3 regions of the Agrobacterium sp. 22-210-1 genome follow, and region 1 is predicted to be linked to each of the others. Evidence: riboswitches for the same ligand, from Rfam matches in the RefSeq annotation. Region 1 holds a riboswitch; each other region holds the start of a gene.

Region 1 (3,945 bases):
TCGATGAAGCGGAACGTCGAAACCGGCCCCATGCCGAGGCTTGCCGCCATGCGCCAGTATTCGCCCGGAATGCGTTCCAGCCCGGCCAGCATCAGCCGCACGCACAGCGGCAGATTGAAGAACACGTGGGCGATAAGAATCCCGGAAAGGCCGTAAATGCTGAAGGGTTGCTCCGCGCCGGCAAAAACGAGAGCCGTATTCAAAACGCCCTGCCTGCCCCATATGGCGATGATGCCTAAGGCGCCGACGATCACCGGCAAACCCATCGGCACCGCCATCAGCCGGATGATCCATATACGCCCCGGAAAGTCGCGTCGCCGCGCAAGCGCCAACGCCACCGGCAGGCCGAGAACAATGGACAAGAAGGTGGAAAGTGTTGCCTGATAAAGCGTGAAGCGAAGGATACGCAGCGTATAGGCATCCATGATGCTGGCAGCGGATGCGCCGACGTCAAAAGACAGGAGGGCCGCAACGGCGAGCGCCATGAACAGGAAAACGGCGGTAAAGGCCGCCGTCCCGAAAACAACGGATCGCCGGTAATCGCGACGCAGCATCATGGGTAGGTGTGCCTTTTCCTCAATTCATGCTCATGGCGGCAAGCCATTCGTCGACCCAGGCTTTGCGGTTCTTCGCCACCTCTTCCGGGTCCATAAGGAAGGTCTTCTGCGGCACGACGAGTTTGGAAAACGCCTCGGGCAAAGGCTTCGATGTCGCCGCAACCGGCATCATCCAGTTGTTTTCGGGGATCGCATCCTGAAAACCTGATGTGAGCGTGAAAGCAAGAAACTGCTTTGCCAATTCCTTGTGCGGCGCGTTTTTGAGAAGGCCGGACACTTCGATCTGGATGTAATGTCCTTCGGAAAAAGCCGCGGCCTGATAACGGTCCGTCTTCTCGGCGACCATGTGATAGGCGGGCGATGTGGTGTAGGAAAGCACCATCGGCACCTCACCCTTGGTGAAGAGACCGTAGGATTCCGACCAGCCCGGTGTGACAGTCAGGATGCGTTTCCTGAGCTTCGCCCATGCTTCCGGGGCCTTGTCCCCATATACCGATTTCACCCAGAGAAGTAGCCCAAGCCCCGGCGTGGAGGTGCGCGGGTCCTGAATGGCGATCTTCTGTGAAGGATCGCCTTCCACCAGTTCCTTCAAGCTCGTCGGCGGGTTTTTTACCGTCTGCGTGTCATAGATGATCGCGAAATGCCCATAATCATAGGGGACGAAAACCTCGTCCTCATAGCCGCCCGGCACCTTGGCCGCCGAGGTATCGATGCCGCTGACATCGAAAAGGCCGGTCTGTTTCGCTTCTGCGACGAGGTTGGTGTCGAGACCGATGACAACATCCGCCTTGGACCCAGCCCCTTCAAGTTTCAGGCGGTTGAGCAGCGCCACACCATCCGCCACGCCGACGAAATTGACCGTGCAACCACAAACCTTCTCGAAGGCTTCCTTGACCTTCGGACCGGGTCCCCATTCGGACACGAAGCTCTCATAGGTGTAGACAGTCAGCTCCTGCTTGTCCTGCGCGACGGCAAGGCCGGGCAGAAACACGGAGGCGGCGACGAGGGAATTCAGGAAAAGACGACGGCGCACGGGTATCTCCTCAAAACAAAAAGGGAAATAGCCGCCTGCCTTAAAGCCGTCTAATCCCTCCGCCGGTATGAACCGGATCAGGTTCTTCGGGTTGGCAAGCCTCTCAGCCTTTTGCACGCAAGCACAAAAGACACCCCGTTAGATCAAGATGATGGTGTAGTCCCGCCGTCTGCGATTGGCAAGACAGTGCCGTCAGCCCTGCGCCGTCATATGCACCAGTTCCCAGACGTGACCATCCGGATCCTGAAAACTGCCGGCATACATGAAGCCGTGATCCTGAACGGGTTTCCAGCCGCTGCCACCGGAGGCAAGCGCAGTTGCGATCATCCGGTCGATTTCCTCGCGGCTTCCGGCGGAAAGACAGGTCAGCACTTCGGTGCTACTCTTCGCATCGGCGATATCGCCATTGATGAAATCGCGAAAACGCTCTTCCTGGAGCAGCATCACGAAGATGTTCTCCTCCACGATCATGCAGAGCGTGCGATCGTCGGAATATTCCGGATTGAAGCTGAAACCCAGCGCCGTGAAGAAGTCTCTCGATGTCTCGATATTCTTGACGGGCAGATTGACGAAGATCATGCGCATTTTCTGAACTCCTCCGAACCCGCACAGGAAACGGCAATTCCGCCTCCCTGTCAAAGGCGGATGCCGTTCAATCAGTAAAAGACGATCCCCTTCAGCCTTCCAGTTCCTCGCGCAGCATCTCCAGCTCCAGCCATTCTTCTTCCATGGTTTCGAGCTTTTCACGCAGCTTGGTCATTTCCTGCGCCAGCGTATTGAATGTGGCTGGATCCTTGGTGAAAAGCGCGGGATCGGCCATGCGCTGCTCGCGTTTTGCGATCTCACCCTGGGCTTTTTCCATCTCCTTCGGCAGATTTTCGAGTGCGAATTTCTGCTTGAACGAAAGCTTGCCCTTGGCCTTTGCAGGATCTTGCGAAGCGGAAGTCGAAGGTGCGGCCTTCGCCTTTTCCTGTTTCTCCGCCTTGCGTTTTTCATCTGCCGCGCCCTTGCGCTGCGCCATCATATCAGAATAACCGCCGGCATATTCGATCCAGCGTCCGTCCGGCTGATCCGGATTGGCGGGTGCGATGGTGGAGGTGACGGTACGGTCAAGAAAATCACGGTCGTGGCTGACGAGGATAACCGTGCCGGAAAAGCCCGCAACGATTTCCTGCAACAGATCAAGCGTTTCGATATCGAGATCGTTGGTCGGCTCGTCGAGGATCAGGAGGTTGGTCGGCCGTGCCAGAATGCGCGCCAGAATAAGACGGGCACGCTCGCCGCCAGAGAGGTTGCGGATCGGCGTGCGGGCCTGTTCCGGCTGGAACAGGAAATCCTTCATGTAACCCGTAACGTGCTTCACTTCGCCATTGACCAGCAGATTGTCGCCGCGGCCGTCAGTCAGGTAATGCGCGAGCGTATCGTTGGGATTGAGATCCTCACGCTTTTGGTCGAGCGTCGCGATTTCCAGATTGGTGCCAAGTTTCACCGTGCCGCTATCGGGCTCAAGCTGGCCGGTCAGCATTTTCAAAAGTGTGGTTTTGCCGGCGCCGTTCGGCCCGACGAAACCGATACAATCACCACGATGCACCCTGAGCGAAAACGGCGCGACGATCACGCGCTCATCGTAAGCCTTGGTGATGGCCTCGGCCTCGATGACCAGCTTGCCGGATTCCCGCACGTCCGAAGCCGTCGCCTGCACGGAGCCCTGCGGCCCCTTGTGGCCGCGATATTCGGCGCGCATGGCCTGAAGTTCGCCGACGCGGCGCATGTTGCGCTTGCGTCTCGCGGTCACGCCATAACGCATCCAGTGTTCTTCGCGCTCAATGGCCTTGCCGAGCTTGTGCTGCTCCAGCTCTTCCTCCTCCAGCACCTTGTCACGCCATTCCTCGAAATGGGCAAAGCCGCGATTGAGACGGCGGGACTGGCCGCGATCGAGCCACACGGTCGAGGTCGAGACTTTTTCGAGAAAACGCCGGTCGTGCGAAATCAGCACCAGCGCGCTGCGCGTCTGCTGCAACTCGCTTTCAAGCCATTCAATGGTGGGCAGGTCCAGATGGTTGGTTGGCTCGTCCAGCATCAGAATATCAGGCTCCGGCGCCATGACGCGGGCAAGGGCCACACGCCGCGCTTCACCGCCGGAAAGGCTTGCCGGATTTTCCTGTCCCGTCAGGCCGAGATGTTCGAGCAGGTACGTCACCCGATAAGGGTCGTCACCCGGCCCAAGCCCCGCTTCGGCATAGGCCTGAACGGTATCGTAACCGGCAAAATCCGGTGCCTGCTCCAGATAACGGATGGTAGCGGAAGGGTGGCGGAAAACCTCGCCCGACTGTGCCTCGACCAGCCCGGCCGCAA
Region 2 (3,945 bases), 160 kb from region 1:
TGCACACCCATCGCGCAAAGCCGCTCATGCAGCGATTTCAGAGCAAGGCGCGGATCGAGATGCCCTTCGCCCGGGAAATAAAGTCCGGACCGGAACCGGCCGGCAAGATCGGGCTCCAGATCGGCGATTTCGCCTTCATCCACCCAGCAATAGCCGCTGGTCCGCGATGCAAAGCGCGATAGCTCCGCCTTGTCACGGACGGGTGCGACGACCAGCGTGCCGTTGCGGACCACCAGGCCGGAGGTCGCCTCGTCCCACCAGTCGAGCGCGGCCCGGCCGAGCTTCAGAACCACCTCTTCAGCACTTTCACGCTCGCACCAGGGCGCCAGCATGCCGCCCGCGTAGAACGACGCCCCGCGAGAAGGCTCGGCATTGCGCTCCGACACCTCGACAGTAACGCCGCTCCGCGCCAGTTCGAAGGCCGCCGTCAATCCGGCGACCCCCGTTCCCTTGACAAGCACGCGCATTTTATTCGGCATTTGCAGGCGTCGGCAGCGGCATATAAAGCTCGCCGCCTTCCTTGAAGCGGGCGGCCATCGCTTCCAGCCCCTCTTTCTGCGCCTCGGCGCGGATATCGTGGGAAATCCGCATCGAGCAGAATTTCGGCCCGCACATGGAGCAGAAATGCGCAACCTTGTGCGCCTCCTTCGGCAGGGTCTCGTCATGGAAGGACCGCGCCGTATCCGGGTCCAGCGACAGATTGAACTGATCCTCCCAGCGGAACTCGAACCTTGCGCGTGACAGCGCATCATCCCGCACCTGCGCAGCCGGATGCCCCTTTGCAAGATCGGCAGCATGGGCGGCGATCTTGTAGGTGATGACACCGACCTTCACATCGTTACGATCCGGCAGGCCGAGGTGTTCCTTCGGCGTGACGTAGCAAAGCATCGCCGTGCCAAACCAGCCGATCATCGCCGCACCGATACCTGACGTGATGTGGTCGTAACCGGGTGCGATATCGGTGGTCAGCGGTCCAAGCGTATAGAAGGGCGCCTCGCCGCAGGTCTTCAGCTGCTTGTCCATATTCTCCTTGATCTTGTGCATCGGCACATGACCAGGGCCTTCGATCATCACCTGGCAATCTTTCGCCCAGGCGATCTGTGTCAGCTCGCCCAGCGTTTCCAGCTCCGCGAACTGTGCGGCGTCGTTGGCATCGGCAATCGAGCCGGGACGCAAGCCATCGCCCAGCGAGAAGGAGACATCGTAAGCCCGGCAGATATCGCAAATCTCATCGAAATGCTCATAAAGGAAGCTTTCGCGATGATGATGCAGACACCACTTGGCCATGATCGAGCCACCACGCGAGACGATGCCGGTGACGCGGTTGACGGTGAGCGGAATGTAATGCAGCCGCACGCCGGCATGGATGGTGAAATAATCCACGCCCTGCTCCGCCTGTTCGATCAGGGTGTCGCGAAACACCTCCCAATTCAGATCCTCGGCAATGCCATTGACCTTCTCCAGCGCCTGATAAAGCGGCACTGTGCCGATCGGCACCGGCGAATTGCGGATGATCCATTCGCGGATATTGTGAATGTTGCGCCCGGTGGAAAGGTCCATGACGGTATCCGCACCCCAGCGGATCGCCCAGACCATCTTCTCCACCTCTTCCGCCATGGAGGAGGTGACGGCGGAATTGCCGATATTGGCGTTGATCTTCACCAGAAAATTGCGGCCGATGATCATCGGCTCGAGTTCCGAATGATTGATATTGGCGGGGATGATGGCCCGGCCCGACGCCACTTCCTGCCGAACGAATTCCGCCGTCACGTAGTCAGGTATATGTGCACCAAAGCTCTCACCATCGCGGACCAACTTCTCCTTTGCCGCCTCGCGCCCGAGATTTTCGCGGATGGCGATGAATTCCATTTCCGGCGTAATGATGCCGGCCCGCGCATAAGCAAGCTGTGTCACCGCCTTGCCGGCCGTCGCCCTGAGTGGCTGATGGCGCACGGTAAATTCGGGCGTCAGGCGCTCGCCGGTGGCAAAGCCGTTATCCTCCGGCTTGACGTGCCGCCCTTCATAAGTCTCGACATCGCCGCGCGCCATGACCCAGTCGTGGCGCAGTCGCGGCAGACCCTTTTCAATCAGAACGGGATGTGTGGGATCGGTATAGGGGCCGGAGGAATCGTAAACCGTCACTGGCGGTTCGCCGGCTGTCGGGTGCACGGCGATCTCGCGCATCGGCACACGGATGTGCGGATGCAGTATCCCTGGCTTGTGGATTTTCGTGGAAGCAGCATGCGGTCCGGTGGTGACCGAAAGCGGAAGATTCTTGGCAGCGATATTCATCTTGAGGCTCCAAAGTTTGACAGTGGAGACCCAGTTCGAGCCGGAATGATGGAAAATACCGCAGCGCCGACAGCGCATTGCACACGCCAGCCGACCGTCGGTCTTTGCACCGTCCCTACGCCAGTATGAACTGGATCAGGTTCAACGGGTCACTGCGCATGAAAGCAGAATCTCAGCCCCTTGACGGGACACCCCTGGTGAATGGCCACAGGAAAAAACACCCGCCGCCTTTTGTCAAGGCCGCCGATCAACGCTTGGCAAAGGTGCGGGAATGGCGCATGCTGCCGTTAGTTGTAATTAACCTAACGGTTTAGGTGAATATTATCGTTTGCGACATAACGATAAGCACAAACCTTCCTAATGTTAATTTCATTGGAGATACGTCGGAATGAATGCGACTATTCGTGAAATACTGGCAAAATTCGGCCAGCTTCCCACCCCCGTCGATACGATTGCAGATGAAGCAGATCTTTATGCGGCAGGCCTTTCTTCCTTTGCATCGGTGCAATTGATGCTGGGTATCGAAGAAGCATTCGATATCGAGTTTCCCGACAATCTGCTGAACCGCAAGTCCTTCGCCAGCATCAAGGCCATTGAAGACACCGTTAAGCTCATTCTGGATGGTAAAGAGGCTGCCTGATGAACGTGACCGTAGCGCCGCAGGATGAAACGCTGTCCGCGCGCGCGGGCCGTGTCGCGACCATTTCCGCCAAACATGCAGACGAAGTGGATGTCACCGGCCGCTTCCCGCAGGAAGCTGTCGATGCATTGCGGCAGGAACACCTGCTGGGCATCCAGGTCCCCGCCTCCCTCGGCGGCGAAGGCGCATCCCTGCAGCAAATCGCCGATATCTGCGCCCGGCTCGGCCAGGCCTGTTCGGCAACCGCAATGATTTTCGCCATGCATCATATCAAGCTGTCCAGCCTGGTGGAACACGGCGAGGCAAGCGCGTGGCATGCGGAGTTCATGCAACGCATCGCCAGCGAACAGCTTCTGCTCGGCTCCGCCACCACCGAAGGCGGCATTGGCGGCAATCTGCGCAACTCCATCTGCGCGATCGAGGTCGAAGGCGACTTTTGCCGGCTGGAAAAGGATGCCACCGTCATTTCCTATGGCAGCAACGCCGATGCGATCCTCATCACCTCGCGCGCCCACAAGGATGCCGCGCCGGCCGATCAGGTGATGACCGTTTTCCTGAAAAACCAGTACACGCTCGAAAAGACCCATGTCTGGGATACACTCGGCATGCGCGGCACCTGTTCGGACGGCTTTCTGTTCCGAGGTGAAGCGCCGGCGGCGCAAATTTTCCCGAAGCCGTTCGCGGAAATCGCCGCGCAATCCATGCTTGCAAGCTCGCATCTCCTGTGGAGCGCCGTCTGGTATGGCATCGCCTCGGATGCCGTGCTGCGCGCCCAGTCTTTCGTCAGAGCGGCGGCACGCAAATCACCCGGCACCGCCCCTCCCGGCGCGATCCGGCTTGCCGAGGTTTCCACCAAGCTGCAGGTTGTGAAATCCAACATCATCGCCGGCATCAAGGCTTACGAGGACACCAAGAGCGATGCCGAAAAACTGATGTCCATGGCCTTTGCTGTTGCCATGAACAATGTGAAGATCTGCTCTTCGGAAACCATTCTCGAGATTATCGATCACGCC
Region 3 (3,945 bases), on a different contig from region 1:
GCTGCGCATTGTCGCGGAAATGGATGAGCACATCTGGGGCGGCGGCGAGCAGATGTCCTATTTCGACATGCGCGGACGGCGTTTCCCGCTCTGGACGTCAGAACCCGGGGTCGGCCGCGACAAGACCAGCGAAATCACCTTCAAATCCGACGTCAGCGGCAAGGCAGGCGGCGATTATTACAACACCAACTATCCGCAGCCCACCTATCTGTCATCGCGCAGATATGCGTTGCATATTGAAACCAGCGCCTATTCAGTCTTCGATTTCCGCAATGGCGATTTCCACGAAATCGAGATCTGGGCGATCCCCGAAAAGATCGAGTTCTTCAGCGGCGAGAGTTTCGCCGAGATCGTTTCCGCCCTTTCGCTGCGGTTCGGACGCCAGCCGGAATTGCCGGAATGGGTCTATAATGGCGCGATCATCGGATTAAAGGACGGCGTCAACTCCTTTGCCCGATTGGAGAAAATTCGCGCAGCCGGCACGAAGGTTTCCGGCCTCTGGTGCGAGGACTGGGTTGGACTTCGCCAGACATCCTTCGGCGCGCGCCTCTTCTGGGACTGGCAGGCCAATGAGACCCGCTACCCGCATCTGCGCCAGAAGATCGCCGAGCTTGCCGATCACAACATTCGCTTTCTCGGTTATGTGAACCCTTACCTCTGCGTCGATGGACCGCTTTTCCCTGTCGCGGAAGAGGCCGGTTATTTCGCCACCGGTGCGGACGGCAAGACGGCGCTGGTGGATTTCGGCGAATTCGACTGCGGCGTGGTCGATTTCACCAATCCCGCCGCCGCCGAGTGGTTTGCCGAAGAGATCATCGGCAGGAACATGCTGGATTTCGGCCTCTCCGGCTGGATGGCCGATTTCGGCGAATATCTGCCGATCGACATCAACCTCTCCAACGGCGTCGATGCCAAGCTGATGCACAATGCCTGGCCCACCCTCTGGGCCGAGGTTAACGCGAAGGCCGTCGAAAGCCGGGGCAAGACGGGTGAGGCGCTGTTTTTCATGCGCGCAGGCTTCACCGGTGTGCAGGCCCATTGCCCGCTCATCTGGGGCGGCGATCAGTCGGTGGATTTCTCCCGCCACGACGGGCTTGTCACCGTCATCTGCGGCGCGCTCTCCTCCGGCCTCATGGGCAACGCCTATCACCATTCGGATATTGGCGGATACACCAGCCTGTTCGGTAATGTGAGGACGGCGGAACTCATCATGCGCTGGACGGAGATGGCCGCCTTCACCCCCGTCATGCGCACGCATGAGGGCAACCGCCCGCGCGACAATCTCCAGATCGACCAGGACGAAACGGTGCTTGGCCATTTCGCCCGCATGACGGCGATCTATGTCGCGCTCGCCCCCTATCTGAAATCGCTCTCCGCCGAGGCGGCCAGAACCGGTCTGCCGGTGCAGCGGCCGCTTTTCCTGCATTACGAGGATGACCGGCAGACCTACGCCATTCAGGACTGCTATCTCTATGGAGCCGACATGCTGGTCGCACCGGTCTGGAAAGCCGGCGAAACGCAACGCACGCTCTATCTTCCCGGCAACGAAGAATGGGTGCACCTGTGGAGCGGCGCACGTCATTCCGGCGGGCGTGAGATCACCATCGAAGCGCCACTCGGCCAGCCTGCTGTGTTCTATCGTGCCGAGAGCGGTCACGTCTCCTTGTTTGAACAGCTTCGCAGCATCTGAGCCGTTGACAGCCAGCTAAAAAAGCGACAGTTTCCGACCCATTCCGAGGGGAGCACCTGACGGTGCTGAGATGGCGATGAGCCGGACCCTTGAACCTGATCCGGGTCATGCCGGCGTAGGAACGGAAACTGTTGCACCCTTCAGGCGCTGCCCTTTCTCTTCTCCGCTTGGCCATGATCTCCGTGATTGTCACATCTGGAGACCGAATGATGATGCTGAAACCTTCTGTCCTTCGCACATGGTGCGTTTGCGTCTGAGGTCCGGCTCATGCGTGCCACCCATGCATTGAACGGTATCGGCCTTCTGCTGCTTCTCTGGCAGGCAGGCACGTGGCTGTTTGCGCCGCCGCGCTATATCCTGCCGTCGCCAGCCGATGTCGCCGCCGCCTTCTGGCGCCAGCCCGGCTTCCTGTTCGGGCAGGCCATGGTGACATCAGGCGAAATGGCGTTCGGGCTTGCGGCAGGCATCGCCGCCGGCATCCTCGTTGCCTTTACAGTCGCCGCCATCCCGCGTCTTGGCCGTCTCGTCTGGCCCATGGTTCTCGTGCTGCAGGCGTTTCCGGTTTTCGTGCTCGCCCCCATCCTCGTGCTCTGGTTCGGTTTCGGCATGGCCTCGAAAGTGGTGATGACCGCGATCATCATCTTCTTTCCGGTCGCCTCCTCCTTCACCGATGGCCTGAACCGCACGGATCGCGCCATTCTCGATGCCGCCTCGCTGACGGAGGCGAGCCACTGGCAGATCCTCACGCGGCTGCGCGTGCCGCTGGCGTTGCCATCGCTCATTTCCGGGCTGAGGGTGGCCGCCCCGCTCGCCCCGCTTGGCGCCGTCATTGGCGAGTGGGTGGGCGCATCAGCCGGGCTCGGTTTCGTCATGATCCAGTCCAATGCCCGTATGCAGACCGACACGATGTTTGCCGCCATGGCCATTCTCGCCGTCATGGCGGTGCTGCTGCGGCTCATCGTCGACTGGGCGACCGCCAATCTGGCCCCCTGGGCCAAGGAAACAGAACATACCATTCCTCTCAGATATTTACGGAGACTTTCGGCACCATGAAACGAACGCTTCTTTCCCTCATCATCGCCGCAACAACCGCGCTTGCCCCCATGCAATCGCAGGCAGCCGACAAGCTTACCGTGTTGCTCGAATGGTTCGTAAACCCTGATCATGCGCCGATGGTGATCGCGAAAGAGCGCGGCCTGTTTACCGAGGCTGGGCTGGAAGTCGAGCTGGTGCCGCCGGCCGATCCTTCCGCCGTGCCTCGTCTCGTCTCGGCGAAACAGGCCGATATCGGCGTGCATTACCAGCCGAACCTCTATCTCGATCACGATGCCGGCCTGCCGCTCGTGCGTTTCGGCACGCTGGTCGAAACCCCGCTCAACACCGTCACGGTTCTGGCCGACGGGCCGATCAAAAGCCTGAAAGACCTGAAGGGCAAGAAGGTCGGTTTTTCCGTTTCCGGTTTTGAAGATGCGATGCTGAAGCGCATGCTGGAAAAGGACGGGCTGACGAAGGATGACGTCGAACTCATCAACGTCAATTTCTCGCTCTCGCCATCGCTTATCGCCGGCAAAGTGGATGCGACGCTCGGTGGTTTCCGTAATTTCGAACTGACGCAGATGAAGCTCGAAGGCCATGAAGGCCGCTCGTTCTTCCCGGAGGAGCATGGCGTGCCGGCCTATGACGAGCTGATCTTCGTCACCCATCGCGATCTCGCAAAAGACAGCCGCCTGCCGCGTTTCCTCTCTGCCGTGGAGCAGGCCGCGATCTTCATCACCAACCACCCGCAGGAATCCTGGCAGCTTTTCATCAGGGCCTATCCGAACCTTGACGATGCGCTGAACAAGCAGGCTTTCTTCGACACGTTGCCGCGTTTCGCCAAGCGCCCCGCCGCACTCGACCGCAGCCGTTATGTCCGTTTCGGTGAGTTCATGCGGGATATGCAACTGATCAAACAGGCACCGAAGGCAGACGATATCGCCGTGGAGCTGCAACAGCCATGACTGGCACTTTTCCGACAGCGGCAAAAGCCGCCGACATTCTGGAGCGGGTGCGCAAGACGCGCCCGCGCGTGCATTGCCTGATGAACACCGTGGTGCAAAAATTCACCGCCGACGGCATCACCGTCGTCGGTGGCATTCCCTCGATGACCACTTCTCTGGAAGAAATAGAGAGCTTCGTCACCAAGGCCGATGCACTGACCGTCAATCTCGGCACGCTGGATGCCGAGCGGCGCAAGGTCATCCGGCTGGCAATCG

What was found. A riboswitch is a leader RNA that binds a small molecule or an ion and turns the genes downstream of it on or off. The one in region 1 is predicted to bind thiamine pyrophosphate.
Region 2: it holds a riboswitch for thiamine pyrophosphate, as region 1 does, so the genes downstream of both, thiC (phosphomethylpyrimidine synthase ThiC) here and thiB (thiamine ABC transporter substrate binding subunit) in region 1, are expected to answer to the same signal.
Region 3: it holds a riboswitch for thiamine pyrophosphate, as region 1 does, so the genes downstream of both, ACQZ5F_RS14355 (ABC transporter permease) here and thiB (thiamine ABC transporter substrate binding subunit) in region 1, are expected to answer to the same signal.

Annotation. Positions count from the first base shown of each region.
Region 1 covers NZ_JBNWCI010000004.1:196,085-200,029, reverse strand. Annotated here, with positions in the region: gene thiP (thiamine/thiamine pyrophosphate ABC transporter permease ThiP) at 1-557, opposite strand, end outside; gene thiB (thiamine ABC transporter substrate binding subunit) at 577-1,590, opposite strand; TPP riboswitch at 1,628-1,738, opposite strand; gene ACQZ5F_RS23090 (VOC family protein) at 1,783-2,175, opposite strand; gene ACQZ5F_RS23085 (ABC-F family ATP-binding cassette domain-containing protein) at 2,267-3,945, opposite strand, start outside.
Region 2 covers NZ_JBNWCI010000004.1:353,398-357,342, reverse strand. Annotated here, with positions in the region: gene thiO (glycine oxidase ThiO) at 1-467, opposite strand, end outside; gene thiC (phosphomethylpyrimidine synthase ThiC) at 469-2,292, opposite strand; TPP riboswitch at 2,387-2,498, opposite strand; gene ACQZ5F_RS23790 (acyl carrier protein) at 2,681-2,932, shown strand; gene ACQZ5F_RS23785 (acyl-CoA dehydrogenase family protein) at 2,932-3,945, shown strand, end outside.
Region 3 covers NZ_JBNWCI010000002.1:296,453-300,397, forward strand. Annotated here, with positions in the region: gene ACQZ5F_RS14350 (alpha-glucosidase) at 1-1,690, shown strand, start outside; TPP riboswitch at 1,727-1,829, shown strand; gene ACQZ5F_RS14355 (ABC transporter permease) at 1,958-2,743, shown strand; gene ACQZ5F_RS14360 (ABC transporter substrate-binding protein) at 2,740-3,690, shown strand; gene ACQZ5F_RS14365 (hydroxyethylthiazole kinase) at 3,687-3,945, shown strand, end outside.